Regions from separate parts of the Mesorhizobium sp. C432A genome, predicted to be linked through region 1. Evidence: predicted binding sites of a transcription regulator. Region 1 holds the regulator's gene; each other region holds the start of a gene.
The links. The regulator PhoB, encoded in region 1, activates phosphate uptake and scavenging genes when phosphate is short. The targets are predictions, from matches to a motif close to TGTCATNNANCTGTCAT.
Positions count from the first base shown of each region.

Region 2: ppk2 (polyphosphate kinase 2) is a predicted target of PhoB. The motif match lies at 4,018-4,034, and genes of this name have one in related genera.
Region 3: NLY33_RS26110 (LTA synthase family protein) is a predicted target of PhoB. The motif match lies at 1,970-1,986, and genes of this name have one in related genera.
Region 4: NLY33_RS04280 (DUF1045 domain-containing protein) is a predicted target of PhoB. The motif match lies at 5,824-5,840, and genes of this name have one in related genera.

Region 1 is NZ_CP100470.1:1,795,064-1,802,554, forward strand. Features, by position in the region: gene pstA (phosphate ABC transporter permease PstA) at 1-767, shown strand, start outside; gene pstB (phosphate ABC transporter ATP-binding protein PstB) at 785-1,609, shown strand; gene phoU (phosphate signaling complex protein PhoU) at 1,651-2,355, shown strand; gene phoB (phosphate regulon transcriptional regulator PhoB) at 2,372-3,061, shown strand; gene NLY33_RS08670 (ROK family protein) at 3,092-4,327, opposite strand; gene xylF (D-xylose ABC transporter substrate-binding protein) at 4,592-5,632, shown strand; gene NLY33_RS08680 (sugar ABC transporter permease) at 5,777-7,093, shown strand; gene NLY33_RS08685 (ATP-binding cassette domain-containing protein) at 7,106-7,491, shown strand, end outside.
Region 2 is NZ_CP100470.1:4,768,622-4,776,112, reverse strand. Features, by position in the region: gene NLY33_RS23445 (multidrug efflux MFS transporter) at 1-247, opposite strand, end outside; gene NLY33_RS23440 (GntR family transcriptional regulator) at 397-1,062, shown strand; gene NLY33_RS23435 (DUF982 domain-containing protein) at 1,172-1,405, shown strand; gene NLY33_RS23430 (hypothetical protein) at 1,478-1,636, opposite strand; gene NLY33_RS23425 (glycosyl transferase family 90) at 1,815-2,786, shown strand; gene NLY33_RS23420 (aldo/keto reductase) at 2,807-3,850, opposite strand; gene ppk2 (polyphosphate kinase 2) at 4,095-5,015, shown strand; gene NLY33_RS23410 (dihydrofolate reductase family protein) at 5,205-5,849, opposite strand; gene NLY33_RS23405 (winged helix-turn-helix transcriptional regulator) at 5,959-6,654, opposite strand; gene NLY33_RS23400 (DUF1330 domain-containing protein) at 6,831-7,157, shown strand; gene NLY33_RS23395 (imm11 family protein) at 7,298-7,491, shown strand, end outside.
Region 3 is NZ_CP100470.1:5,300,643-5,308,133, forward strand. Features, by position in the region: gene fabG (3-oxoacyl-[acyl-carrier-protein] reductase) at 14-751, opposite strand; gene fabD (ACP S-malonyltransferase) at 812-1,759, opposite strand; gene NLY33_RS26110 (LTA synthase family protein) at 2,037-4,124, shown strand; gene rpsF (30S ribosomal protein S6) at 4,279-4,779, shown strand; gene rpsR (30S ribosomal protein S18) at 4,779-5,027, shown strand; gene rplI (50S ribosomal protein L9) at 5,293-5,880, shown strand; gene NLY33_RS26130 (cyclopropane fatty acid synthase) at 6,067-7,416, shown strand.
Region 4 is NZ_CP100470.1:935,645-943,135, reverse strand. Features, by position in the region: gene NLY33_RS04305 (bifunctional 5-dehydro-2-deoxygluconokinase/5-dehydro-2-deoxyphosphogluconate aldolase) at 1-1,516, shown strand, start outside; gene iolD (3D-(3,5/4)-trihydroxycyclohexane-1,2-dione acylhydrolase (decyclizing)) at 1,550-3,400, shown strand; gene iolE (myo-inosose-2 dehydratase) at 3,547-4,464, shown strand; gene NLY33_RS04290 (hypothetical protein) at 4,474-4,722, shown strand; gene iolB (5-deoxy-glucuronate isomerase) at 4,915-5,727, shown strand; gene NLY33_RS04280 (DUF1045 domain-containing protein) at 5,879-6,586, shown strand; gene NLY33_RS04275 (alpha-D-ribose 1-methylphosphonate 5-triphosphate diphosphatase) at 6,621-7,491, shown strand, end outside.

The sequences.
Region 1 (7,491 bases):
GGATGAACAAGCTCAAAGCCGAAGGCGCGATGGCCGAGCATTTCAACACCGGCCTGTTCAGCTATGGCGCCTCCAGCCGGCCCGAGACGTCGGGCATGGGCGTGGCCATCATCGGTTCGTTCTACATGATGGTGATCGTGCTTTTGCTGGCGCTGCCGATCGGCGTCGCCGCCTCGATCTATCTCGAGGAGTTCGCCAAGAAGAACCGCTTTACGGACCTGATCGAAGTCAACATCAACAATCTCGCGGCGGTGCCGTCGATCGTCTTCGGTCTGCTTGGCCTTGCCGTGTTCATCAACTTCCTCGGCATGCCGCGCTCGGCTTCCTTCGTCGGCGGCCTGGTGCTGACCTTGATGACGCTGCCGACCATCATCATCGCGACGCGCGCCGCCCTTGCCGCGGTGCCGCCGTCGATCCGCTCGGCAGCGCTCGGGCTCGGCGCCTCCAAGATGCAGATGGTGTTCCACCACATCCTGCCGCTTGCCGCCCCAGGCATCCTTACCGGCACCATCATCGGCCTGGCGCGTGCGCTCGGCGAGACAGCACCGCTGCTCTTGATCGGCATGGTCGCTTTCGTCGCCGATTATCCGACGACGCCTTTCGATCCGGCGACCGCGCTGCCGGTGCAGATCTACATGTGGGCAAACGAGGCTGAGCGCGCTTTTGTCGAGCGCATGTCCGGCGCCATCATCATCCTGCTCGTCTTCCTCATGGCCATGAACATCACCGCGATCGTGCTTCGGCGCCGGTTCGAGCGGCGCTGGTAGAAAAAAGGCAATTTGGTATGAACATCATGACCGAACAGTCCCTTGAGAATGCAGTGGGCGACAAAATGAACGCCAAGTCGAACGAAGTCATCAAGATGCGCGGCGACAAGGTCGGCGTCTTCTACGGCGAGAAGCAGGCGTTGTTCGACGTCAATCTCGACGTCCGCCAGAACCAGGTGACGGCGCTGATCGGCCCGTCCGGCTGCGGCAAGTCGACCTTCCTGCGCTGCCTCAACCGCATGAACGACACCATCGATTCGGCGCGGGTGACCGGCAAGATCACGCTCGATGAAGACGACATCTACGACAAGAACATCGATGTCGTCGAACTGCGCGCCCGCGTCGGCATGGTGTTCCAGAAACCCAACCCGTTCCCGAAGTCGATCTACGAGAACGTCGCCTACGGCCCGCGCATCCATGGGCTGGCCAAGCGCAAGTCCGACATGGACCAGATCGTCGAGCAGAGCCTGAAGAAGGCTGCGATCTGGAACGAGGTCAAGGACCGCCTGCAGGAGCCCGGCACCGGCCTGTCCGGCGGCCAGCAGCAGCGCCTGTGCATCGCGCGCGCCATCGCCGTGTCGCCGGAGGTGATCCTGATGGACGAGCCCTGCTCGGCGCTCGATCCGATCGCCACCGCCCGTGTCGAGGAGCTGATCGACGAACTGCGCCAGAACTACACGATCGTCATCGTCACCCACTCGATGCAGCAGGCGGCGCGCGTGTCGCAGCGTACAGCGATGTTCCATCTCGGCTATCTCGTCGAGGAGGGCGCCACCGACAAGATGTTCACCAACCCCGACGACAAGCGCACCCAGGACTACATTACCGGCCGCTTCGGCTGAGCCGTCCGGCGGGTGAATTTTCAGGCACGAGGACCAAGATCATGGGTGAACATACCGTCGCCTCCTTCGATGAAGAGCTCGGGCAGATCAGCAAGCTGATCCGCGACATGGGCGATCTGGCAGGCTCGATGGTCAGCGGCTCGACCAGGGCGCTGCTCAATTCGGACAATGCGCTGGCACAGCGTGTCGTTTCCGACGACGCCATCATGGATGCGCGCCAGCGCGAACTGGACGACCGCGCCATCACGCTGATCGCCAAGCGCCAGCCGATGGCCAACGATCTGCGCGCCGTGGTCGGCTCGATCCGCATGGCCGGCGACCTCGAGCGCATCGGCGATCTCGCCAAGAACATCGCCAAACGCGTCGGCACCGTGGGCTTGAGCGTCACGCCGCGCGACCTCTCGCACTCCATCGATGCCATGGCGCAGCTGGTGCTGATCCAGGTGCAAGGCGTCGTCGAGGAATATGCCGCCACCGATGCGGCAGCTCTTGCAAAACTCAGAAATGACGACGAACGCATCGACGTCAAATACACGTCCGTGTTTCGTGAGCTCTTGACCTACATGATGGAAGACCCTCGCAACATCACCGCCTGCACGCATCTCTTGTTCTGCGCCAAGAATCTTGAGCGCATCGGCGATCATGTCACCAACATCGCCGAAAATGCGTATTATGTGCTGACCGGCCAGCAATTGCCCGCCAATCGTCCGAAGCAGGACGAGACGGCGATGGCCACGCCGGCCTGATGAGGGTGAACTGCCTATGATCGCGCCACGCATCATGGTCGTGGAGGACGAGGAGCCGCTAGGCGTGCTCCTCCGCTACAACCTCGAATCCGAAGGCTATCACGTCGAGGTGGTGACACGCGGCGACGAGGCCGAGATCCGCCTGCAGGAAAACGTGCCCGATCTCCTGGTGCTCGACTGGATGGTGCCCGCTGTTTCCGGCATCGAGCTCTGCCGGCGGCTTAGAGTGCGGCCCGAAACCGAGCGGCTGCCGATCATCATGCTGACCGCGCGCGGTGAGGAAAGCGATCGCGTGCGCGGCCTGTCCACCGGTGCCGACGACTATCTGGTCAAGCCATTCTCGACGCCGGAGTTCATGGCGCGCGTGAAGGCGCTGCTGCGCCGGGCCAAGCCGGAAGTGCTGTCCAGCGTGCTCAAGGTCGGCGACATCGTGCTCGACCGCGAGTCGCACCGTGTCTACCGCAAGAAGAGCGAGATCAGGCTCGGACCGACCGAGTTCCGGCTGCTCGAATTCATGATGCGCCATCCCGGCCGCGTGTTCTCGCGCAGCCAACTGCTCGACAATGTCTGGGGCGAGACGATCTATATAGACGAGCGAACCGTCGACGTGCATGTCGGGCGGCTGCGCAAGGCCGTCAACAACGGCCGCATGCCGGATGTCATCCGTACCATTCGCGGCGCCGGCTACGCTATCAGGGAAGACTAGGATGCTGCGCGTCGCGCCGTTGCCGGCCATTCAGGCGACATGCTTGCCGGATTTCGCCTGAATGCCCGGCGCGAAAATCTCCTGGTCGACGAAGCCGAGCGCGCGCATGGCGCAGCCTTCGCGGATCAGCGGCAGCTCGTTGGGCTCGGTGTCGAAGGAGATCGATTTCGAGTGCTGGCCGCCGGCGGTCTGGGCGATCGCTTCGCGCAATGCCGGTTCGATCAGGTCGAAGGCGGCGGCGCTGACGCCGACCATGGCGACGGGTGCCGGATCGATCAGAGCAAACAGGCTGCCGAGGCCGAAGCCGAGCGCCTCACCGGCCCTGCGATAGGCTTCGCGCTCCGGGCCATCGGTTTCGCGGGCGCGCGCGGCGAGTGCGCGCATATCAGCGTCGCCGATATCGACCGGCTCGGCATCCTCGCCCATCATTTTGGCGCTGCGCCAGATGGCGTAGTTTCCGGCATAGGCCTCGACGCAGCCGCGCCGCCCGCAGCGGCAGAGCGCGCCGCCCGGACGGTGGATCATGTGGCCGAACTCGCCGCCCGAGGAATGGGTGCCGGTGAACAGTTCGCCTTTCAGCACCAGTCCCATGCCGATGCCGTGCGACAAGAGGATGGCGATAAAGTTGTCGCGGTAGCGCTCGGGCTGGCGCCATTGCAGCGCCACCGCCATCATATTGCAGTCGTTCTCCATGGTGGCCGGAATGCCGAATTCCACTTCCAACATGTCGGCGAAGGCAATGTCGGTCAGTGGCGTGATTGGCGACCACAGCATGGCGCGCGCCTGCGAATCGGTGATGCCCTGGATGCCCATGGCAATGCGGGCGATGCTCTGGACATCGAGGTCGGGATCCTCAAGCCGCCGCCGGACGATTGCTACGCATTCGCCAATCAGCTCGTCGCGCGGCTTGGTCAGCGTGTCCAGCCGGCGCTGTTCCTCGGCGACGACGTGGCCGGCATAGTCGATGACGGTGACGGACAGGAAATTGAGCGACAGCACGACGGTCATCACCGCCGCCGCTTCCGGGTTGAGGCCAAGGCCGACCTGCGGCCGGCCGCGTTTCAGTGCGCCTGTCTCGCCAGGTTTGCCTTCAATCAGGACGCCTTCTTGAATCAGATCAGACGAGATTGCCGATATGGTCGAGTGGCTGAGGCCGGTGGTCGCCGCAATCTCGGTCCGCGACGGCTGGCCGGCCCGGCGCACGGCCGAAATCACCATGGCACGGTTGCGACGGCGCAGATCGTCGTGGCGGATTCCAACCGACATTTGTTTCCTCCCGGCCTCCTCGCGCCTCATGATAGTGAAGGCGTTCGACGGCACCAGCCAAATATTGGCAGACGCCGGCAGCCCTGTCATTGTTTATTGCGGACCTCGAAAAAATTCGGCAAGGCCATCAGAATCCATCAGAATCGATGTTGACAGCGCCTTATCATTGAACCAGTATTTTTTCGAGGCTCGAAAAATAGGGCCTCTGTGTGCCGGCCCTCGGGCCAGTTTTGTCGCGCCGCACGCGGCGCAGGGAGGATTATGATGAACAGATTTGCAGCCGCCATGCTGGCGGGTGTCGCCATGTCGCTGGCGCTGATGTCGGTCGCGCAGGCGAAGGACAAGGTCATCGGCGTGTCGTGGTCGAACTTCCAGGAAGAGCGCTGGAAGACCGACGAGGCGGCGATGAAAACGGCGATCGAGGCTGCCGGCGACAAGTACATTTCGGCCGACGCGCAGTCCAATCCCGGCAAGCAGCTGACCGACGTCGAAAGCCTGATCTCGCAGGGCGCCAACTCGCTGATCATCCTGGCGCAGGACGCCTCGGCCATCGGCCCGGCGGTGCAGAAGGCGCTGGACGAAGGCATTCCGGTCGTCGGCTATGACCGCCTGATCGAGAACAAGGACGTCTTCTACCTGACCTTCGATAACAAGGAAGTCGGCCGCATGCAGGCCCGCGAAGTGTTCAAGGCGAAGCCCGAAGGCAACTATGTCTTCATCAAGGGCTCGGGCTCGGATCCGAATGCCGATTTCCTGTTCTCGGGCTCGATGGAAGTGCTCAAGGAAGCCATCGACTCGGGCAAGATCAAGAATGTCGGCGAGGCCTATACCGATGGCTGGCTGCCGGCCAATGCCCAGAAGAACATGGAACAGTTCCTGACCGCCAATGACAACAAGGTCGATGCCGTGGTTGCGGCCAATGACGGCACCGCCGGCGGCGTTGTCGCCGCGCTGACGGCGCAGGGCCTTGCCGGAACGGTTCCGGTCTCCGGCCAGGACGGCGACCATGCCGCTCTGAACCGCATCGCGCTCGGCACGCAGACGGTGTCGGTGTGGAAGGACGCGCGCGAACTCGGCAAGAACGCCGCCGAGATCGCCTCGCAGCTTGCCGATGGCAAGAAGACGGGCGACATTGCCGGCGCCAAGGACTTCACCACGCCTGGCGGCAACACCGTCAAGTCGCTGTTCCTGACCCCCGTCGCGATCACCAAGGACAACCTCAACGTCGTCATCGACGCCGGCTGGATCAAGAAGGACGAAGTCTGCACGGGCGTCGCCGCCGGCAGCGTCGCGGCTTGCAACTGATCTCGACGACTTGAAGAAATGAGGCGCCGCGGCTGTCAAGCCGCGGCGTTTTCTCTACGAGAATTGTGTGTTTCCGCCATCGGCGGCAAACTTCTAGGCTGTGGTCCGGCATCCGCGCCAGACGGCAAGCCGCTGGAGGACATCATGACCGACACGACCTCAAATCCGCAGGCCGATACGGCACGAGCGTCTGAACTCGGCGCGGTCGCCCGGTTCCTGAAAGCGACCGAGCTCGACACGCGCATGCTCGGCATGGTCGGCGCGCTGCTGGTCATCTGGGTCGGCATACATATCCTGTCGGGTGGGCTTTTCCTGACGCCGCGCAATCTTTGGAACCTGTCGGTGCAGACGTCCTCGGTCGCGATCATGGCGACCGGCATGGTATTGGTCATCGTGATGCGCAACATCGACCTTTCGGTGGGCTCCGTCGAAGGCGTGATCGGCATGATCATGGGCGTGGCACAGGCCGAATTCCTGATTCGCGTCATCGGCTTCCAGCTTGGAAACCCCTGGCTCTGGGTCGTCGCGCTTGCCGCCGGCGTGGTGCTTGGTCTGCTGATCGGCGCGTTCCAGGGCTTCATCATCGCCTATATGCAGGTTCCGGCCTTCATCGTGACGCTTGGTGGCCTGCTGGTCTGGCGTGGCATGGCATGGCTCATCACCAGCGGGCGCACGGTCGCGCCACTCGACGCCACCTTCCAGCTGATGGGCGGCGGACCACGCGGCTCGATTGGCGCCGCTGCCAGCTGGATCGTCGGCATCGTCGCCTGCGCGGCGGTCGCCTTCGCGCTGCTCAACGGTCGCTCACAGCGCAAGCGCTTCAGCTTTCCACTGCGCCCCGTCTGGGCCGAGACCTTGCTTGGCGTGGTCACTTGCGCGGCCATCCTCGGCGCCGTGTGGATCGCCAATTCCTATCCATGGCCGATCGGCATCGTGCGCCAGTACGCACAGCAGAACGGCATCACCGTTCCCGAAGGCGGGCTGTTCATCGCGCATGGCATCGCCATACCGGTGCTAATGGCGGTGATTGTCGGCATCATCATGACGTTCATCACCAAGCGCACGCGTTTCGGCCGCTATGTCTTCGCCATCGGGGGCAATCCGGAGGCTGCGGAACTCGCCGGCATCAACACGCGCTGGGTGACCATGAAGGTGTTCATGATCATGGGTGTGCTGGCTGCAATCAGCGCGGCGATCTCGTCGGCCCGTCTCAATGCGTCAACCAATGCGCTGGGCACACTGGACGAGCTTTTGGTGATCGCGGCCGCTGTCATCGGCGGCACGTCGCTCGCGGGCGGCGCCGGAACGGTGATGGGCGCCATGCTCGGCGCGCTACTGATGCAGTCGCTGCAATCCGGCATGGTGCTGCTCGGCATCGACTCGCCGCTGCAGAGCATTGTCGTTGGCGCTGTCCTGGTCATCGCCGTCTGGCTCGACACCGTCTACCGCAAGCGCGTCTAGGGAGGAACGACTATGGAAAAAACTGCTCCCACCGGTACGCCACTGATCGACATGCGCAACATCTCGATCGCGTTCGGTGGCATTCGCGCCGTCGACGATGCGTCCATCGATCTTTTCCCGGGCGAAGTGGTGGCGCTGCTTGGCCACAACGGCGCCGGTAAGTCGACGCTGATCAAGATCCTGTCGGGCGCCTACAAGCGCGATGCCGGCCAGATCTTGGTCAACGGCCAGGAGGCCTCGATCTCCAATCCGCGCGACGCCAAGAAATACGGCATCGAAACGATCTACCAGACGCTTGCGCTGGCCGACAATGTCGACGCTGCCGCCAACCTCTTCCTCGGCCGCGAACTGATGACCGCGTGGGGGACACTCGACGATGTCGCCATGGAGGCCGAGGC
Region 2 (7,491 bases), 3.0 Mb from region 1:
CCCACAGTGGCGCGACAAGGGCGGCGGCAAGGAAGGTGGCGCCGAAAGCGATGCCGGACCATTGCACGATCGCCGCGTGGCCCACGGCGCCCAGCTGTTCGACATAGAGCGGCAGGAACGGCAGCAACAGCGTCATCGCCACAAGCGTGCTGAACGATCCGGCAAAGCACACGAGCAGGTTGCGCCGCCAATGAATGTTGTAGGTGGAAGGCGCTTCGGCGGCCTGCGCTGCACTGTCCTGCGGCATGTCCTATCCTGTCCGCTTGCTGCGGATACCATTTTGGGATACCAACTTGGTACCTCATGGACGCAAAGCCCGGCTGCTGTCAATCAGGCGCTCTCAATGTGATCGGCAAGACCAACGGGCAAGGCCGATCGCCAGCAATGGAAGCAACTATGTCGCAGATGCAGATCGTCGAAAAAGCGCTTCGCGAGATGATCCTTGGCCTTGAGGTCGGTCCTGGCGAGCGGCTGACGGAGCGCTGGATCGAGAGCCGCTTCGGCGCCTCGCGCACGCCGGTCAGGGCAGCCCTGCTGCGGCTGGAGACGGAAGGGCTGATCTGCCGCGACGGGCGCGGCTGGACCGTGTCGCCGATCAACCTTGCCGAACTGGAACAGATCGCGGTGTACCGCGAAGCGGTCGAGGTCGCGGCGGTCAGGCTGACTTCGGCGCTGGCCGACAGGAGCGCAGCCGATGTCATCGAGGCGATGCTGGACTCCTGCGACACTGCCACGCCGCGCGAGGAATGGCACCGCGTCGGCATGGATTTCCATATCGAACTGGCGCGGCTCTCCGGCAACGAGTTCCTGTTTCGGGCCGTGCGCGATGCCATGACGCGGCTGTCGCGGGCGCGCTGGCTGGAGGTGCGCGACGAGGCGGCCCTTGGCCGCGCCTGGAGCGAGCATCACGCCATTCTGGCAGCGGTGCGGGCCGGCGATGCCGATGCGGCGGCGGCGCGACTTTCCGCCCATATAGCCGGCAGCCGCGCCCGCCTGGTGACGTCGTTGCACAATGACCGGCGCGGCCTACGCGCCAGGGGTTTTGCCGTCGTCGCCGCTTGATACTGGTCACGAAAACGAAAGAACGCCGTCGCGATCCGCTTTCGGCCTCGCTTCGCGGACGCCGATGGCGTAAGAGGCGGCCATGGAAAACAACCGATTTGAAACACCCGTGACCGTTAAGTCGGGCACGGAGGGAAGCACTCAGCTCTTGCGTACGGTGCGCGAGGCTTCCGATTACCTGCTCAACAGCTGGCCCGGCAAGCGCAGCCCCAAGCACCGCGAAGCGCTGCAGGCCTGCCATGACGCGCTGGCCGGCGACAAGCCGGCGATGATTGCAAGACGCGCCTTCATCGCCGCCGCGCGCGAGGTCAACGTCTTCGTCAGCGACAAGGCCCCGGCCTGATCACATCGGCCTGATCACACCGGCATTTTGCCAGGATCCGGCCCGTTTCGCGGGCCGGTGATCCTGTCTTGCCTATTTTTCTGTCTCGGTGTCGGTTTTGGAACTTGCCTCGTTCTCAGGCTCGGCGCGCTCCTTGGCCGCGACCTTGGCGGCGAGCTTCTCCGCCTTCTTGGCGGCCTTCTGCCGGTCGCGCTCTTTGCGTTCCTGACCGTAATTCGGTGGTCGAGCCATATCGTTTCCTTTCGCTGTGCCTGATCCTGCCTAGAAGCATTGGCCGGCAAACACAACAGCGCCGCGAGGGCAGATGCCAGCGGTTCTGGACTTGCGTGATGGCGAACACAATGGTTTAGAAAAGGCTGCGGGACAGTTGCTGGAGCCGCCGCCGACCGATTTCGAATCAAAACGACCGATGGCCACGCTTCAAAGAAACGCACAGAAGCTGATCTACTATGCGCGCAACGCCATGCGCGACATCGCGCCGCCGGTTCTTTTCCGGCGCCGGCTCGGCCGGCTGCTCGATCAGGCCAGGCTTTCCGACGCATCGGTCCGCCAGCGGCTCAATTACTACAACACGCTGCGGGAGCCTTTTAGCCCCAGCCCCGAGGCCGTGCCGGTCAGCCGGCTGCCGTCGGACCGCAGCATGTACTATTACGATCTGAAGGAGTTCACCCGTTATTTCGACCCAGATCTGCGCATCGACCTGGAATTCGGCGACGTCATCGAAGTGCCGAAGATGCCGTCGATCGTCAAGGACCGGCCGATAGCGGGCGACAACGGCAACGGCGTCCTGTTCAAGCTGAACAAGTTCCGTCATTTCTACATGCCGGCCGACGATGTCGCCTTCGCCGACAAGCATCCGCTCGTCGTTTGGCGCGGCGAACTCAACAATCCGATCCGCACCTTGTTGCTGGATGCAGCCCGCAATCTGCCGTTCTGCGATGTCGGCACGCCGAGGGCGACAGCACCTGCGGAATACCGCAAGCCCTATCTCAGCATCGATCAGCAGCGCCGCTACCGCTATATCATCTCGCTCGAAGGCAATGATGTCGCGACCAATCTGAAATGGATCATGAGCTCGAACTCGCTCTGCCTGATGCCGCCGCCGACCTATGAGACCTGGTTCGCGGAAGGGCAGCTCGAGCCCGATGTCCATTATGTGCCGCTGGCGCCCGACTTCAGCGATCTGGCCGAGCGCGTGCACCATCTCGAGAAACATCCGGCCGAGGCCCAGCGCATCGTTGCGGCGGCCAACGCCTATTGCCGCAAATTCGCCGACGAGCGGGCCGAGCAGGCGATCTGCCTGCTCGTGCTCTACAAATATTTCGTGCTCAGCGGCCAGATCGAGACCGATCCGCAGGTCTGGCGGTTTATCGCGGGCTAGCGGCCTCCGGCGCCCTTAAGTCAGATGACGCTGCGGTCCATAACCAGATCGGCCGGGCCGAAGCGGTCCTTCGCGGTGAACTGCTGGTGCCAGTAGGGATAGAGCACCGGCGGCCGGCTGACGGCATCGAGACGCTGGCGTTCATCAAAGGACAGCGTCAGGCTTGCCGCGGCGAGATTGTCTTTCAACTGGGACTCATTGCGTGCGCCGATCACCAGCGAACTGACGGCTGGCCGGCCGAGCAGCCAGGTCAGCGCCACCTGGGCCGCCGAAACGCCGCGTGCCGCACCGATGTCGACCAGCACATCGACGATCCGCCACAGCCGGTCCTCGTCGCGGATCGGCGGTTCCGACCAGCCGCCGATCTGGCGCGCCGTCGGGCTGTCGCGGCGGTATTTTCCCGACAGCAGGCCGCCGGCGAGCGGGCTCCACACCAGCACGCCAAGGCCCTGGTCGACCGAGATCGGCAAGAGCTCATACTCGGCCTCGCGTGCTTCCAGCGTGTAGTGGATCTGCTGGGTGACGAAGCGCGGCTGGTGCTGGCTGTCGCTGATGCCCAGCGCCTTCATGACCTGCCAGCCGGAATAGTTGGAGCAGCCGACATAGCGGATCTTGCCCTGGGCAACCAGCGTGTCGAGCGCGGCGATGGTTTCCTCGAGCGGCGTCGCGCCGTCCCATTCGTGAAGGAAATAGATGTCGATGACATCGGTCCTGAGGCGCTTCAGGCTCTTCTCGCATTCGCGGATCAGATGATGGCGCGACAGGCCTTCGTCATTGGGGCCCTTGCCGATCCGCATGCGCGCTTTGGAGGCGATCAGCACGTCGTTCTTGCGCTTGCCGCCGAGCGCCTCGCCGATGATCTCTTCCGACAGACCGTTGGAATAGACATTGGCGGTGTCGATGAGATTGATGCCGGCATCGATGCAAGTGTCGATGATGCGCGAGGCCTCCGCGAGATCGGAATTGCCGACGGCAGCGAACGGCCCGCTGCCGCCGAAGGTCATGGTTCCCAAGGTCAGCGCCGAAACTTTCAAGCCGGAACGGCCAAGCGTGCGGTATTCCATGTCTGATCCTCGTAGTTTTGGTGGGGAGGCGGTTTTAGCAGGAAAGGGCGGGGAAGCCCGAACGGGTCCGCTATTTGTAGGACAATTTGAGCGGCTTGTCGCCATGCCAGGGCGCTGGATCGGCAATGCCTCGCTGCTTTGCAGTGAAGACCGGCTGGCCGGCGGCTTGCAATAAAACCGTCATTGCCGGCCTATATCAAGTCGGCTCAGGGTTTCATGTCAGCCGGCAAGCGGAGCAGTGGAAATGAATGAGCTAAAGCAGAATTCTGCGGCCAGGGATTGGCTGGAAGCCGAACTCGCCGACACGCTCGACGAGGACTATGAGCTGGAAATCTCGGAGCCGGCGCTGTCGTTGGAGATCGCCAAGATCTACAAGAACGCGCATCCGCCGTCGATCGATCGCATGCAGTATTTCCGCGACCTGATCGGCTTGCAGTCGGAACTGATCAAGCTGCAGTCCTGGGTTGCCTACCACAAGAAGAAGCTAGTGGTGGTTTTCGAGGGCCGTGATTCCGCCGGCAAGGGCGGCGTCATCAAGCGCATCACCCAGCGCCTCAACCCGCGCATCTGCCGCGTCGTGGCGCTGCCGGCGCCGACCGAGCGCGAAAAGTCACAATGGTATTTCCAGCGCTACGTGCCGCATCTGCCGGCCGGCGGCGAGATCGTGCTGTTCGACCGCTCCTGGTACAACCGCTCCGGCGTCGAGCGGGTGATGGGCTTTGCCGAACCCGATCAGGTCGAAGAGTTCTTCCGCGACGTGCCGGAGTTCGAGCGCATGCTGGTCCGCTCCGGCGTCACGCTGGTCAAATACTGGTTCTCGATCACCGACGAGGAACAGCAGATGCGCTTCATGATGCGCATCCACGATCCGATGAAGCAGTGGAAGCTGTCGCCGATGGACCTGCAGTCGCGCGTGCGCTGGGAGCAGTACACCAAGGCCAAGGAAGAGACGTTCGCCCGCACCAACATCCCAGAGGCACCGTGGTACATCGTCGAAGGCAACGACAAGAAGCGGGGGCGGCTGAACTGCATCGACCATCTCCTCAAACAGCTGCCCTATGAGGACGTGCCGCACGAAGAAATCACGCTGCCCGAGCGGGTGTTCAACCCGGAGTACGAGCGCCAGGTCCTGCCGCGCGAGCTTTACGTGCCGGAGAAGTATTGAGCACTTTTCCTTCTCCCCGTTTCACGGGGAGAAGGTGCCCGAAGGGCGGATGAGGGGCAGCGCCGGCATCGGCGAATTCACAGTCGTCGGACGCTGCTAACCTCCAAAAGCAGCGCTGCCCCTCATTGCCTGCCGGGCATTTCTCCCCGTAGAACGGGGAGAAAGAAGCCTGCGCCTGTCACTTCGCCACTACACCCGCTTGATCGTCACATGCGTGGCGAGCGCTGTCGCCACCTGCTCGGTGCACTGGTAACCCAGCTTCAGCATATCCAGCCCGGCAAACAGGCTCTCGCCCCTCCCGAGCAACACTGGCGACACAGCCAGATGCAACTCGTCGATGAGCTTCTCCTTGAGATATTGCCGGATAGTGGAAACGCCGCCGCCGACGCGGACATCCTTGCCGCCGGCCGCAGCCTTTGCTTGTTCGAGCGCGGCGTGGATGCCGCCGGTAACGAAGCGGAAAATGGTGCCGCCTTCCATCACAATGGGGTCGCGCTTGTGATTGGTCAGCACGAAGGTCGGCACGTGATAGGGCGGGTTGTTGCCCCACCAGCCCTTCCAGTTCTCATCCGGCCATTCGCCGCGGATCGGGCCGAACATGTTGCGGCCGAGGATCCAGGCGCCGACATTGTCGAAGCTGCGGACGGTGAACCGGTCGTCCACATCGGTGCTGCCGCCATCCTTGCCGACCATCTCGTGGAAGGTGCGGGTGCCGGTCATCCATTTGTGCAGATCTTCGCCACCAACGCCGAGCGGATTTTGCAGGTCCTGGTCAGGACCGGCGCCGAAACCGTCGAGCGACAAGGTGAAGGCATTGACGCGCAGTTTGGACATGGAAGACTCCCTTTGGTGACCAGTTGTGATTTGCAATCAGTATTCAAACTGATTGCATTTTGCAACTAGTATTTTTAGAGGCAAGCGATCTGTGGAATGCGCAGGGACCTCAAGCCGCCACGCGCTTCGGCATCACCGCAAACGGGCTGAGCCCAAGCCAGATCTGCATCTTGCCGGCGACGTCGAGATCGCCGGTCAGGCTGATCTTGTCGCGTTCCTTGTGAACTGTCGTCAGCCCCATCCAGATCGAGGTCATGGTGCACAGATCGGTCGAGACGTAGAGATCGACGTCGAAGCCCGGATCGTACCAGCAAAGATCGACCTCGCCCTGCTTTTCGACGATCAGCCACCACGATCGTTTTGACGCCGGCAGGTCATGGTACAGGAATTGTATCACGGTGCGCCCGTCCGGCAGCGGACTGGGGTTCAGATTGCGCCGCATGTCCCACATCAGCAGCGACGGATCGAGGTTTTTGAGCGACAGCCTGGCCTCGACCCATTTCTGGCCCCAAAACCCCATCGCCTCGACAACCGGGCGCAAATCCCGGCCCGCCTCGGTCAGCCGGTATTCGAACACGCCCTTCTCGGTCGCGATCTCGGTCCGCTCGACGATGCCGCCGGCCTCGAGGTCCTTGAGCCGTTGCGACAGAAGGGTTGGCGACATTTTCGGCACGCCGCGGCGCAAATCGTTGAAGCGGGTCGATCCCGCCACCAGTTCGCGCAGCAGCACCATGGTCCAGCGTGTGCAGAGCAGCTCGGCGGCCATGGAGAGCGGGCAGAATTGCTTGTAACCGGCTTGTGTCATGTGGTGAGCTCCAAAAGATGTTGCCGGACCTTATTCAGAAAACCTGAGTTCAGCCAGTACAGAAGCTGTACTGGCACCCCCGGTACAGTTCTGTGACTGGAGCGGTCCGGCGCCGCCATGCGAGGCAGCGGTCACGTCACCGGGCAGTCCGGTGCCGATCCATGAGGAGTTGGACAATGACCGTTTACGTGATCGCAGACATCAAGGTGAAGGACGACAAATGGGTGCCGGCCTATGCCGCTTCGGTGCATGACCTCGTCCACAAGCATGGCGGCAAGTATCTCGCCCGCAGCGGCAATGTGAAGACGCTGGAGGGCAAGCCGCTCGACACCAGCCTGATCGCCATCATGGCGTTTCCGTCGGCAAAGGCAGCCGAAGCCTTCACCAACGATCCGCAATACGCTCCGTTTGTGGCGGAGCGTCAGAAGGGCAGCGACAGCCGCTTCCAACTGATCGACGATACCGATCTCGCCGGAACGATTCCTTATTTGCCAAAGGCGTGAGGAAAAGCCGGAACCCGGAGCATCCAGGTTCCGGCTAACCCTTCAGCAGCTGCGCCACTTCCGGCGCGAAGCAGGTGGACGGGTACTCTCACGCGATTTAGTCTTGAACTCGAAAGTCGGTAAACTGAGCAGGCGCGCACGTGACCATTATTTCACTCATTGCAAAACTGTTTGCCAACCGGAACCGCCCGCAGAATAGGCCAGCTCAAGTCCCAGAGCGGGTTTTCCGCAAAGAGGCGAAATTCAAGAAACATGGAGGATTCTTCCAGATCGGACCGACATATCGCGGCGGGTCCCATTGTCTTCAGCTGGAAAACGCCCAAGCTTTGGTGCC
Region 3 (7,491 bases), 2.5 Mb from region 1:
CGGCAATATCCTGTCAGATCATGGCCATGCCACCGTTCACATGGATGGTCTGGCCGGTGACGTAGGCTGCCTCGTTGGAGGCGAGATAGGCGACGGCCGACGCCACTTCAACACTCGTGCCCATGCGGCGCGTCGGGATCGCGGCCATTATCGCGTCTTTCTGCTTGTCGTTGAGCTTGTCGGTCATGGCCGATTCGATAAAGCCCGGGGCGACGCAGTTGACGGTGATGTTGCGGGTGGCGATCTCCTGCGCCAGCGACTTGGAAAAGCCGATCATGCCGGCCTTGGAGGCGCAATAATTGGTCTGGCCAGGATTGCCGGTGACGCCGACCACCGAGGTGATGTTGATGATGCGGCCATGGCGGCGGCGCATCATCGGATGGGTCAGCTCGCGGGTCAGCCGGAACACGGCGGTGAGGTTCACCTCCAGCACGCTGTCCCAATCCGCGTCCGCCATGCGCACGAACAGGCCGTCCTTGGTGATGCCGGCATTGTTGACCAGTATGTCGACGCCTTCGAGTTCGGCTTCGGCCTTCTGGCCAAGCGCCTTGACCTCGTCACGGTCGGCAAGATTGGCCGGGAACAGCTTTACCCGGTCGCCGAGTTCGCCGGCCAGGGTCTCCAGTTTCTCGACGCGGGTGCCGTGCAAGCCGACAATGGCGCCTTGCGCATGCAGCACCCGGGCAATCGCCTCGCCAATGCCGCCCGATGCGCCGGTGACGAGCGCCTTGCGGCCGGTCAGTTCGAACATTTTCGTCTCCTGATCTTAAGAGAACACCCTTCCCACGGGACGGGTTGAATCGCCAGTGGATTATGCAAGCGCGGCCAGCGCCGCCTCGACATCGGCCGGCGTGCCGACGGCCGATGTGGCGATGTCGCGGCTGATCCGCCGCGCCAGGCCGGAAAGCACCTTGCCGGCGCCGATCTCAAAGAGCGTGGCGACGCCATTGGCGCCGAACCACTCCACCGTTTCGCGCCAGCGCACGCGGCCGGTGATCTGCTCGACCAGGCGGCGCGCGATCTCGTCGGGGTCGCTGGTCGGGACTACAGTGACGTTGGAGACGACGGGCACCACCGGTGCATTCTTGGTCACGCCGGCCAGCGCCTCGCGCATGACATCGGCCGCCGGCGCCATCAGCGCCGAATGGAAGGGTGCGGAGACCTGCAGCATCAGCGCCCGCTTGGCGCCCTTTTCGGTGCACAGTTTCGCGGCGAGTTCCACCGCCGCCCTGGCGCCGGAGATCACCAGCTGGCCGCCGCCATTGTCGTTGGCGATCTGGCAGACCTTGCCGGATCCCGTTGCGGCCTCGGTGCAAGCGGCTTCGACGTCGGGCTGTTCCAGTCCGATGATCGCCGCCATAGCGCCCTCGCCGGCCGGCACCGCCGCCTGCATGGCGTTGCCGCGGATGCGCAGCAGCCGGGCGGCATCGGCGACCGAAACGAAACCGGCCGCGGCAAGGGCGGAATATTCGCCGAGCGAATGACCGGCAACGTAGGCAACCTTGTCCTTCAGCGAAAAGCCGCGCGCTTCCAGCGAGCGGATTCCCGCCAGCGAGACCGCCATCAGCGCCGGCTGGGCATTGGCAGTCAGGGTCAGCGCCTCTTCCGGGCCTTCCCAGATCAGTTTCGACAGCTTTTCGCCCAGCGCATCATCGACTTCCTCGAACACCCTGCGTGCCTCGGGGAAGGCGTCGGCGAGGTCCTTGCCCATGCCGACAGCCTGGCTGCCCTGTCCCGGAAAGGTGAATGCGACGGCCATTTGGGCGCTCTCCAGCGGCTGATTTTTCCTGCCTGTGACGCAAGGCGGACCGCCAAGTCAAGCCCGAAGGCGGCATTTCGGCTCTCGCTTGAACCGGAGCTGACCTCGAGTCCCTGTTCCCAAAGGCTTTTTGCCGATCACACCTGATGAAAACCGCTCACGAATCGTTTGCTGGCTCTTCTTATTTTCGCCACAGGCGCTAGCTTTTGCATGACAGTTCTATGACAGAACGGTGGCGCGAGTGGAAATGCGCGTTGCTTGGGCCGGGGGAAGAGACGTGGCTAGGATCAGGAAGGGCGCGACCGTACCCGCGCCACAGTTCTTGGAAGACGATCCGTCCACCGGCTACCTGCCGGGGCGCAGATGGCCGGTCATCCGCTACGGTCTGGTCACGCTGCTTGCCTCCGCCATCCTGGTGTTCGCCATCGAATGGATCGTGCGCGGCGACTTCTTCGGCACGGTCGACTTCTTCCTGCAGCCATTCAAGCCGGGCTGGACCACCATCATTGTCTTTGCATTGGTGCTGATGGGACTGGACGCCGTGCTTGGCCGCAGTCACCAGAGCCTGATGATCGTGGCGCCGCTGACGCTGGCGCTGGCCTTTGTCGGGCATCAGAAGTCGCATTATCTCGGCGATCCGCTCTACCCAACCGATTTTCTTTATTCGCGCCAGATCATGGCACTGATGCCGCTCCTGGTGCGCGAACGGCCCTGGACGGCGCTCGCCATGGCGGTCGGCATCGTCGCCGGCCTGTCGCTGCTGATCTATGGCTGGCGGTTGTGGCGCCGCAAGGTTCCGATCCTCAGCCGCAAAGGGCGGCTGGCGCGGCTGACGCTGGCAGTGCCGCTGCTCGCCTTCTTCGTCTCAATCATGGACTACGCCACCTTCTCGTGGACCCGCGACCGGCTGCAGATCATCCCGATCATGTGGGACCAGAAGGAGAACTACGCCTCCAACGGGTTTGCGCTGGCCTTCGCGCTCAACGTGCCGATGGCGCATGTCTCGGCGCCGGCGGGCTATTCCGACAAGGCGATCGACGCGATCGACAGGCCTGCTGTGGCGGCCTCGGTACCGGATGAGAAACCCGACATCATCGTGGTGATGAGCGAATCTTTCTGGGATCCGACCAAGCTGCCCGGCGTCACAATCACGCCTGACCCGATCCCCAATGTGAGGGCGCTGCGTTCCGGCTATATGTTTTCGCCGGAATTCGGCGGCATGACCGCCAACATCGAATTCGAGGCGCTGACCGGCTTTTCCAATGCCTTCCTGCCGGCGGGCTCGATCCCCTACCAGCAATATGTGCGCACGCCGACGCCGTCGCTGGCGACCTTCCTGAAAAGCGAGGGCTACCGGGCGCGCGCCATCCATCCGGGCACCAACTGGTTCTGGAACAGGGGCGCCGTCTATGCCGATTTCGGCTTCAACGATTTCCGCTCGGAAGAGACGCTGCCGCCACTGGAAAAGCGCGGGCCGCTGGCTTCCGATGCCTCGATGACCGACGAGATCATCGCAGAGGCCGACGCCAGCGAGCGGCCGGTGTTCTTCTTCGCCGTCAGCCTGCAGAACCACGGTCCCTACGAGCCGTACCGCTATTACAATCCGACCCACAAGGTCGCGGCGCCGATCAGCACATGGGCGCGGGAATCGCTGCTCAGCTATGCCGAAGGCTCCGCCGATGCCGATCGCGGCCTCGAGCGGCTGATCGAATGGGCGAAGAAGCGCGACCGGCCGACGGTCATCGCCTTCTTCGGCGACCATCTGCCGCCGCTCGGCCCCGTCTATGTCGAAACCGGTTACCTGAAGGACAATGTCGCGCCGCGCAAGGAACCGACGCCGGCGGCGGCACTGGAGCATCATCAGACGCCGCTGGTCATCTGGTCTAACCGCACCGGTCCGGCGCAGGATATGGGCGCCGTGAGCCCGGCCTTCCTGCCCTACCACATCCTGACAACGGCCGGGATCACGCACCCCTACTACACCGGCTTCCTGGGCGCGCTGCGCGAACGCTATCGCGTCGTCGACCGCAATCTGCTTTTGACACCGTCAGGTGAGGCCACGCCGGACTGGGCGCGGCAGAAGGACGTTGATCCGGCGATCAACGATTACCGCTTGCTGCAATACGACATGATGTTCGGCAAGCGTAAGGCGGCTCCGGACTTCTTCCCCGAAACGATCAACGGTGGTACCCCCGCATACGAGTTGATGCCTGGTCTTTATCCAACCCTGCGACGCCAGGACGCTGTCCGGAGCATGCGTTACCCTTGCCTTCCAGCCAAATTGCTATATAGACGCCCGCAATCTGCCGGTCCTTGCTGGGGGCTGAACGGAGGGCCGGAGGTTTTACCCAAAACCTTCGTGTGAAGCCAGAAGCGCTTCCGCCTCCCGTGTCTCCGCTCTCGACCGTCTCGAAATGCTCCTTTCTTCCCCGCCCCTTCGGGATCAGCGGGTCAGAGAAGTTGCAGAGGCTTTTGCCGCGAGGATCCGGGAGAGAAACGAAGAAAGGCACTGAACCACTATGGCTCTATACGAACATGTGTTCCTTGCCCGGCAGGACCTCTCGCAGCAGCAGGTCGATGCGCTTGTCGAACAGTACAAGGGCGTCATCTCCGCAAATGGCGGGTCCGTCGGCCGGGTCGAGAACTGGGGACTGAAGTCCCTCACCTACCGGGTCAACAAGAACCGGAAGGCTTACTACACGCTTATGGACCTCAACTGCCCGCCGGCAGCGCTCAACGAGATGGAGCGCCAGATGGGCCTGTCCGAGGACGTGCTGCGTTTCCTGACCGTCAAGGTCGAGGCGCATGAGGAAGGCCCGTCGGCCATGATGCAGAAGCGCGAAGAGCGCTCGGAACGCGGCGGCTTCGGCGACCGCGACCGTGGTGATCGTGGTCCGCGCTCGTTCGGCGACCGTGATCGCGGCGACCGTGGCGATCGTCCGCCGCGCTCATTTGGCGACGCCGGTGGCGATCGTGGTCCGCGCCGTCCGCGCGAAGGCGTTGAAGGAGGTGCAGAATAATGGTCGACATCAATCAGATCCCGACCCGGCGCCCGTTCCATCGCCGCCGCAAGACCTGCCCGTTCTCCGGCGCCAACGCGCCCAAGATCGACTACAAGGACGTGCGTCTTCTGCAGCGCTACATTTCCGAGCGCGGCAAGATCGTGCCGTCGCGCATCACCGCCGTCAGCCAGAAGAAGCAGCGCGAACTCGCCAAGGCGATCAAGCGCGCCCGCTTCCTCGGCCTGCTGCCCTACGTGGTTCGCTAAGACTTTCGAGCGGGCGGTTCGCCGCCTGCTTCCTTCTCCCACGGCGACGGGCGCCGCAGGGGTAATTTGATGATGCATGTCGTTGTCCCAAAACCGGGACCACTTTTGGCGACATGCATTGAAATCCCGAGTTGAGCTGAAAAGCCTCTAACTGCCGCGACAGGCAGGACAGCGACACCGGCGCCAAGGCGCTCAGAGCTTCCTGACCTGTTCCATTCAATTCGGCGCCGATCCCGCGGTCGGTGCCAGACGAAGGAACAAGACCATGCAAGTGATTCTTCTCGAACGCGTTTCCCGCCTCGGCCAGATGGGTGATACCGTCAAGGTCAAGGACGGCTTTGCCCGCAACTTCCTCTTGCCGCAGGGCAAGGCGCTGCGCGCCAACGAAGCCAACAAGAAGAAGTTCGAAGGGCAGCGCGCGCAGCTCGAAGCCCGCAACCTCGAGCGCAAGTCGGAAGCCAGCCAGGTTGCCGAAAAGCTCGACGGCAAGAGCTTCATCGCCGTACGTTCGGCCGGCGAGACAGGCCAGCTCTACGGTTCGGTGTCGACCCGCGACATCGCCGACCTGCTGACCGCCGAAGGGTTCTCGGTCAACCGCAACCAGATCCAGCTCAACCAGCCGATCAAGACTATCGGCGTCACCAATGTGGCGATTGCGCTGCATCCGGAAGTCGAGGTCACCATCAGCCTCAACATCGCCCGCACGGCCGACGAAGCCGAGCGCCAGGCCAAGGGCGAGACGCTGACCACCGCCGAAGCCATCTATGGCGATGACATCAACGACAACGCACGGCCGGAGAACTTCTTCGACCCGAACACCGAGTTCGAAGGCGGCGAAGAAGACAACGCCTGATCCCGCACGGGGCCTGATCGGGAAGCGAGGGGAGCAGCGCTCCAATCACTTCCTCGTCATCCAGCCTTTCTGGACCAATGCCCGGGCCTCTCGCCCGGGCATTTTTGTGCCAAATGGAACTTTTCGAACCCCTATATATTGTTGCAGAATTGGTCCGCCAGTCTGACCGTGAGGGGACATTTGGTGATGAATATTCTGTTGAAGCGCGTTCTCGACCGCCTGGTGCGTACGGGCAATCTGAAAGTCACCGGGCCGAAGGGCTCGACAGTGGTTTTCGGCGACGGCAGCGGCGAGCCGGTGCATATGCACATCAAGACCGCGCATGCCGAGCGCGCCATTACCTTCGATCCGATGCTGGCCGTGCCGGAAGCCTATATGGACGGCGAACTCGACATCATCGAGGGCGGCGTACTGGGTATGATGCGCATCGCCTTCCAGAACATGGGCAGCGGCGGTATCGACGCCACCTGGTCGAAGGCCATCGAGGGTCTGCGCCACGCCTTTCGCCGCCTGCAGCAGATCAACACCGCATCACGGGCGCGCCGCAACGTGCAGCGCCACTATGATTTGTCGGGTGACCTCTACCGGCTCTTCCTAGACGACGACATGCAGTATTCCTGCGCCTATTTCGAACAGCCGGACATGACGCTCGACGAGGCGCAGATGGCCAAGAAACGCCATATCGCCGCCAAGCTCAGGCTAAAGGCCGGCCAGACCGTGCTCGATATCGGCTCCGGCTGGGGTGGGCTCGGCCTCTATCTCGCCAAGGCTTTCGATGTCGACGTGCAAGGCGTGACGCTGTCGACCGAGCAGCACGGCGTCGCCACCGACCGGGCGCATGCGCAAGGCTTGCAGGACCGCGTGCATTTCGACCTCAAGGACTACCGCGAACTCAACGAACGCTTCGACCGCATCGTCTCGGTCGGCATGTTCGAGCATGTCGGCGTCAACCACTTCCGCACTTTCTTCGACAAGTCGGCGACGCTGTTGAAGCCGGACGGCGTCATGCTCTTGCACACGATCGGCCGCTCCGGCGTGCCGTGGGCGACCAGCGCCTTCATCCGCAAGTACATTTTTCCGGGCGGCTACATTCCTTCGCTGTCGGAGGTGATGCCGGCGATCGAGAAGTCGGGCCTTGTAGTCACCGACATCGAGATTCTGCGGCTGCACTATGCCGATACGCTGAAGCATTGGGGCCAGCGCTTTGCCGCCAACCGGGACAAGGCCAAGGCCATCTATGACGAGCGCTTCTGCAGGATGTGGGAGTTCTATCTGGCGGCTTCGGAAGCCGCCTTCCGCTGGCAGGATCTGGTGATCTTCCAGATCCAGATCGCCAAGAAGAACGACACGCTGCCGATGACGCGCGACTACATGGCCAAATGTGAAAAGGCGCTCGAAATGCGCGAAATGGGGCATCGTCAGGAGGCGGCGGCCGCCGAGCCTGCTGTCGCCAGGTCTGTGCCTGCCAGGTCCGTTGCTGTCAGGTCCGTTGCGGCCAAGCCAGCGCGCCGTCGCAAGGTGGCGGATCGCGAATAACGCCTCGATTGCGATTGCCGCTTGCCATTGACGGCTCTGACACTGAAAAAGGTCTCGTTCTCGCGAGACCTTTTT
Region 4 (7,491 bases), 860 kb from region 1:
CATCGTCGTCACCGGCACGCATTTTTCCCGACCCAACAGCGACGCCGCCCAGCGCAAGGCGATCCGCATCATCAAGGCCAGGGGCGGCAAGGTGGTGTTCGACATCGACTACCGCCCCAACCTCTGGGGACTCGCAGGCCATGCCGAGGGTTTTGAGCGCTATGTCAAATCCGACCGCGTCTCGGCCCAGCTGAAGACGGTGCTGCCCGATTGCGACCTCATCGTCGGCACCGAGGAAGAGATCATGATCGCCTCGGGCGCCGACGATTGCCTGAGCGCGCTGAAGACGATCCGCGCGCTGTCCAAGGCAACCATCGTACTGAAGCGCGGCGCCATGGGCTGCATCGTCTATGACGGGCCGATCAGCGACGATCTGGAAGACGGTATCGTCGGCAAGGGCTTTCCGATCGAGATCTATAATGTGCTGGGCGCCGGCGATGCCTTCATGTCCGGTTTCCTGCGCGGCTGGCTGGGTGGCGAAGATCATGCGACAGCGGCGACCTGGGCCAATGCCTGCGGCGCCTTCGCCGTGTCGCGGCTGCTCTGCGCGCCGGAATATCCGACCTTCGAGGAATTGCAGTTCTTCCTCAAGAACGGCAGCAAGCATCTCGCTCTGCGCAAGGACGAGGCGATCAACCACATCCATTGGGCGACGACCCGCCGCCGCGATATCCCCTCGATGATGGCGCTCGCCTGCGACCACCGTGTGCAGCTCGAGGACGTCGCGGCAAAGACCGGCGCCGATCCGGCGCGCATCCGCGATTTCAAGGTGCTGGCGGTCAAGGCCGCGGCGAAAGTCGCCGCCGGCCGCGACGGCTATGGCATGCTGATCGACGAGAAGCACGGTCGCGAGGCGATGTTCGAGTTCGCCCGCCACCCCTTTGCCTGGCTCGGCCGTCCCGTCGAACTGCCGGGCTCCCGGCCGCTGCGCTTCGAGTTCTCGCAGGACATCGGCTCGCAACTGGTGGAATGGCCGGTCGACCACTGCATCAAATGCCTGTGCTTCTATCACCCCGACGATCCGGCAGCGCTCAAGGAAGAGCAGCAGCAGAAGCTGCGCTCGCTGTTCGAAGCCGCGCGGAAGGTCGGCCGGGAGCTTCTGGTCGAGATCATCGCCGGCAAGCACGGCAAGCTCGATGACACGACGATCCCGCGCGCCCTGGAAGAACTCTATGCGCTTGGCATCAAGCCGGACTGGTGGAAGCTCGAACCGCAGGCGTCGGCCGGCGCCTGGGCCAAGATCGAAGCGGTGATCCTGAAGCACGATCCGTGGTGCCGCGGCGTCGTGCTGCTGGGTCTCGAAGCGCCGCAGGACGAACTGGAAGCGGCCTTTGCCGCCACCGCCAAGGCGCCGATCGTCAAGGGCTTTGCCGTCGGCCGCACCATCTTCGTCCACGCCGCGGAACAATGGCTGGCCGGCAAGATGACGGATGACGAGGCTATCGCCGACATGGCCGCGCGCTTCGAACAGTTGACCGAAGCGTGGCTTGCCGCGCGTGGCCGTAAAGCAGCATAAAGGCGCGGCAAGAGGACTGCGGAGGAAAACACCATGAGCAAGACAATCCGCCTGACGATGGCGCAGGCGCTGACCCGCTTTCTCAGCAAGCAGATGACCGAGATCGACGGCAGACGAGTGCCCATCTTCGGCGGTGTCTGGGCGATCTTCGGTCACGGCAATGTCGCCGGCATCGGCGAGGCGCTGTACCAGCTGCGCGACGAATTGCCGACCTTCCGCGCCCACAATGAGCAGGCGATGGCGCATGCGGCGATCGCCTATGGCAAGGCCAATTTCCGCCGCCGCTTCATGGCCGCGACCTCTTCGATCGGCCCCGGTGCGCTCAACATGGTGACGGCGGCGGCGCTCGCCCACGTAAACAGGTTGCCCGTCCTGTTTTTGCCGGGCGATGTCTTCGCCAACCGCATCCCCGATCCGGTGCTGCAGCAGGCCGAGGACTTTTCCGACGGCACCGCGACGGTCAATGACTGCTTCCGTCCGGTGTCGCGCTATTTCGACCGCATCACCCGTCCCGAGCAGATCATCCCGGCATTGGCGCGGACCATGCAGGTGCTGACCGATCCCGCGGAATGCGGCCCGGTGACGCTGTCGCTCTGCCAGGACGTGCAGGCCGAGGCCTATGACTATCCCGAGAGCTTTTTCGCCGAGCGCGTCTGGCATCAGCGCCGGCCGCGTCCGGACCGGAATGAGCTTGCCACTGCGGTGGCGGCGCTGAAGGGCGCGAAGAAGCCGCTGATCATCGCCGGTGGCGGCGTGCTCTATTCGCAGGCCTCTAGCGAATTGGCGAAATTCGCCGGGGGGGCCGGCATTCCGGCCTGCGAGACGCAAGGCGGCAAATCCTCGCTGCCGGATACGCATCCGCTCAACATGGGGGCAGTCGGCGTCACCGGCACGTCCGCGGCCAACCGGCTGGCGGAAGAGGCCGATGTCGTGCTGGCCATCGGCACGCGCCTGCAGGATTTCACCACCGGCTCGTGGGCGCTGTTCAAGAATTCCGGCAAGACCATCATCGGGCTCAACGTGCAGCCTTTCGACGCCGGCAAGCACCGCGCGCTGCCGCTGGTCGCCGATGCGGCCGAAGCGCTTGTCGAACTGGGTGCGGCGCTGGGCGGCTGGAAGGCGCCTTCCGCCTGGACCGACAATTCGGCTGCCGGCAAGAAGGCCTGGCAGGTCGACGCGGGCAAGGTGACGGCCTCGACAAACGCAGCTTTCCCTTCGGATGCGCAGGTGATCGGCGCTGTGCAGCGCGCGCTGGGGTCCGGCGTGACCTTGCTGAACGCGTCGGGCGGCCTGCCGGGCGAGTTGCACAAGCTCTGGCAGGCAGGCGCGCCCGGCTCGTACCATGGCGAATATGGTTTCTCGACCATGGGCTACGAGATTGCCGGCGGGCTCGGCGCCAAGATGGCCAAGCCCGACCAGGAAATCGTCGTCATGGTCGGCGACGGCTCCTACCTGATGATGAATTCCGAAATCGCCACGTCGGTGATGCTTGGCCTGAAGCTGACCATCGTGGTGCTCGACAACAGGGGTTATGGCTGCATCAACCGGCTGCAGATGGCCACCGGCGGCGCCAACTTCAACAACCTCCTGAAGGACTCGCGCCACGAGATCCTGCCCGACATCGACTTTGCCGCGCATGCGGCGAGCATGGGCGCGATATCGGAAAAAGTGCCGTCGATCGCCGGCCTGGAAAACGCGCTGCAGAAAGCAAAAAAGAACGACCGCACGACCGTTCTGGTCATCGACACAGATCCACTGGTTTCCACCGATGCCGGCGGCCATTGGTGGGATGTGGCGGTGCCGGAAGTGTCAGTGCGCAGCCAGGTCAACGCAGCCCGCAAGGCCTATGACGAAAAGCGGCAGATGCAGACCATCGGCGATTGATGTACATGCACCCGGCCCCTACCTCCCCCTTGTGGGGAGGTCGGACCGCAGGTCCGGGTGGGGGGTCTGGCGCCGCACCCCCACCCCGCTGCTTCGCAGCGACCCTCCCCACAGGGGGGAGGGTAAACAAGAACCGGAGCTAAAACTTGAAAGCCAAACTGGGCATGTCCCCCATTGCGTGGTGGAACGACGATCTTGCCGAACTCAGCGATGACGTCTCGCTGGAAGAATGTCTGCGCCAGTCGCGCTCGGCCGGCTTCACCGGCATGGAAATGGGCCGGCGTTTTCCCAACGACCCCGCTGTCATGCTGCCGATCCTGAAGCAGGCCGACGTGACGCTGTGTGGCGGCTGGTTCTCCGGCACGCTGGTCGATGAGGATATGGGTAAGAACAAGGACCGCATCCAGCCGATGATCGACCTGTTCAAGGCGGTCAACGCGCCTTGCATCGTCTATGGCGAGGTCGGCCGCTCGATCCAGGGCGACCGCTCCAGGCCGCTCGCCACCAAGCCGAAACTCACCAGTGACGAGATGAAGGCCTATGCAAGGCGGCTGACCGAATTCGGCGAATGGTGCGCAGAGCAAGGCATGCCGCTGTCCTATCATCACCACATGGCGGCAGTGGTCGAGACCGAGCCGGAGCTCGATGCCTTCATGCGCCATTCCGGCGAAGGCATTCCGCTGCTGCTCGATGCCGGGCATCTCGCCTTTGCCGGCGGCGACGTGCTGCGCGCCATCGACAACCACCACAAGCGCATCAGCCATGTCCATGTGAAGGATGTGCGCATGGCCGTGATCGACGGGCTCGATCGCACCAAACAGTCGTTCCTCGATGCCGTTGCGCTCGGCGCCTTCACCGTGCCGGGTGACGGCTCGCTGGATTTCGGCGCCATCGTGCAGCGCTTCGCCGACCATGGCTATGAAGGCTGGTTCGTCGTCGAGGCCGAGCAGGACCCGAAAAAGAACCCGCCGCTGAAGATGGCCCAAGTGGGTTACAAGGAGCTGATGCGGGTGATGACGGCGGCCGGCTACACGGTCGAGACGCAAGGCTTTCCCAATGCGTAAGCCGGTCCGATGAAGGATTACGAGCACCCGTTCTTCCGGCCGCTGTGGCGGCGCGTTGCCGTCGTCGCCGTCTGCGTGATCTGGGCCGGAATAGAATTCGCCTCCGGCACCCCATTCTGGGGCATCATTGCGCTCGGCTTTGCCGCCTACGCCGTCTGGCAGTTCTTCTACCTTTACAAGCCGGTGGAGGAGAGCAAGGCTGCGCCTGATCGACCGAAGACCGGCGAAGCGAAGGCGGACGCCGAACCGAAGGAATGAAGCGGCCGTGGCTCGGAAGGGCTTGCGGGTCGGACACTGGACACCTGGCGTATCGCCTACGTCGGTGATTGGGCGGAACGTCCCTCGCTTCGTCATCCTAGGGTCTTCGCGACGGAGCTTCGCTCCTGCTTCGCCCTAGGATGACGAAGTTGAGAGGCCGACCTCGAAGACTTGCGATAGGAGAGACAAAACATGTCGAAACTGCTCGTCAAAGCCGACAAGGGCCATGGCCGCGTCGCCCATGTCACGCCCAAAAGCGCCGGCTGGACCTATGTCGGCTTCGACCTGCACCGTTTGAAGCCCGGCGAAAACGCCTCGGGTAAGACGGGCGGTCGCGAAGTCTGCCTGGTGTTCGTCACCGGCAAGGGCACGGCAAGGGCCGGCGGCCAGGAACTCGGCCTGCTCGGCGAGCGCATGTCGCCCTTCGAGGGCAAGCCGTGGTCGGTCTATATTGCGGAGGGTTCGGACTGGTCGGTCACCGCCGACACCGATCTCGAACTCGCGGTCTGCTCGGCGCCGGGCCTGGGCGGCGGCTTGCCCGTTCGCGTCATCGCACCCCACGACCTCGGCCAGGAGACTCGGGGCAAAGGCACCAACACGCGCTACGTCACCAACATATTGCCCGAGGGCAAGCCCGCCGACTCGCTGCTGGTGGTCGAGGTCATCACGCCCGGCGGCCACACATCGAGCTACCCGCCGCACAAGCACGACCAGGACAATCTGCCGGCCGAATCCTATCTTGAGGAAACCTACTACCACCGCCTCAACCCGCCGCAGGGTTTTGCCTTCCAGCGCGTCTACACCGACGCCGACAAGACCGGCGCCCGCGAGCTGGACGAAGCCATGGCGATCGAGGACGGCGATGTTGTGCTGGTGCCCAAGGGCTATCACCCCTGCGCCGCCTGCCACGGCTACGACCTCTATTACCTTAACGTCATGGCCGGGCCGAAGCGGACGTGGAAGTTCCACAACGCGCTCGAGCACGAATGGCTGATGAAGGCCTGATCGGCCTTCGCTTGCGGCGGAAGCTGTTGGTCCAGCAGGAAAAAATCGTCGGCTAACGATCCATGGGGTCGATTTGCCTTCGAAAACCCGCATAAGCTTCGTCAATCCGTCATGGAAATCACCTATGGCAGCGGGCTGACGAGGATTTTCGATGCGCTACGCCATTTATTTCACCCCGAGGCAGGACGAACCGCTGGCGCGGATCGCCGCCAACTGGCTGGGCCGCGACCCCTTTGGCGCCGCCACCAGGCCGGTCGAGGCGGTGGGCGAGCTGTCGGCGGCCGAAGTCGCCTTTCACACCGCATCGGCGCGGCGCTACGGTTTTCATGCGACGCTGAAAGCGCCCTTCCGGTTGGCCGCCAACGAAACCGAAAGCTCGTTGCGCGCGGCGCTGGACGCCTTTGCCGAAGCAACGCCGACGGTCACCATCCCGCGCCTGGTCGTCAGCCAGATCGATGGTTTCTTCGCTTTGCTGCCGGAAGGCCCGCTGCCGCCGCTCAACCGTTTCGCCGATGATGTCGTGCTTAGCTTCGACCGTTTTCGCGCGCCGCTCACCGAGGCCGAGATCGAGCGGCGCAGCCCGGATTCGCTGAAGCCGGCCGAGTTCCGCAATCTCTGCCAGTGGGGCTATCCCTATGTGTTTGAGACCTTTCGCTTCCACATGACACTGTCCGGCCGGGCCGGGCCGCAGGAAAGCCAACGTCTGCGCGCGGCAATTGACAGCCTGTTCGCCGATGTGCTGCAGCAGCCGGTGCTGGTGGATGCGCTGACGCTGTTCGTCGAAACCGAACCGGGCGCTCCGTTCATGGTGCTTTCGCATCATGCGCTCGGCCGCCGCGCTGCCCGAAAAACCGCCTGACCGCAATTCGTCCGAGTAAGCAAGGACTGCCTGAATGACCGCCGAAACTGTTCTCCACAACGCCCGCATCGTGCTTGCCGACGAGATCGTCGAAGGGTCGCTCGTGCTGCGCGACGGTTTTATCTCCGGCGTCGACGCCGGCACCGGCCACACCGGCGGGAGCATGGGCGGCGAGGACATGGGCGGCGACTACATCATTCCCGGCCTGGTCGAGCTGCACACTGACCATCTCGAAGGCCACTATGCGCCGCGCCCGAAAGTGCGCTGGAACCCGATCGCCGCCGTCCTTGCCCATGACGCGCAGGTGGCCACCGCCGGCATCACCACCGTCCTCGACGCGTTGCGTGTCGGCATGGACGAGGACGCGAATATTACCTCCGACGACATCCGCAAGCTCGCCGGCGCGATCGAGGACAGCGTCGCGAAAGACCGGTTGCGGGCCGACCATTTCCTGCACCTGCGCTGCGAGGTCTCGGCGCCGGATTGCTTGCGGGCTTTCGCCAATTTCGATGGCGACGAGCGGGTCAAGCTGGCCTCGCTGATGGACCATGCGCCGGGACAGCGTCAGTTCGTCAATCTCGAGACCTACGCCCATTACTATCAGCGCAAGCTGAAATTGACCGATCGCGACTTCCAATTGTTCTGCGAAAAGCGGATGTCGGAATCGGCGAAGAATTCGGGACCGAACCGGGTGGCGATATCAGCCGCCTGCAACGAGCGGGGCATTGTGCTGGCGAGCCATGACGACGCCACATCAGGCCATGTCGACGAGGCGATCGAGCAGGGCGTGCGCGTCGCGGAATTCCCGACCACGCTGGAAGCCGCCAAGGCCTCGAAGGATGCCGGGCTCGGCGTACTGATGGGCGCGCCCAACGTCATGCGCGGCTCCTCGCATTCGGGCAATG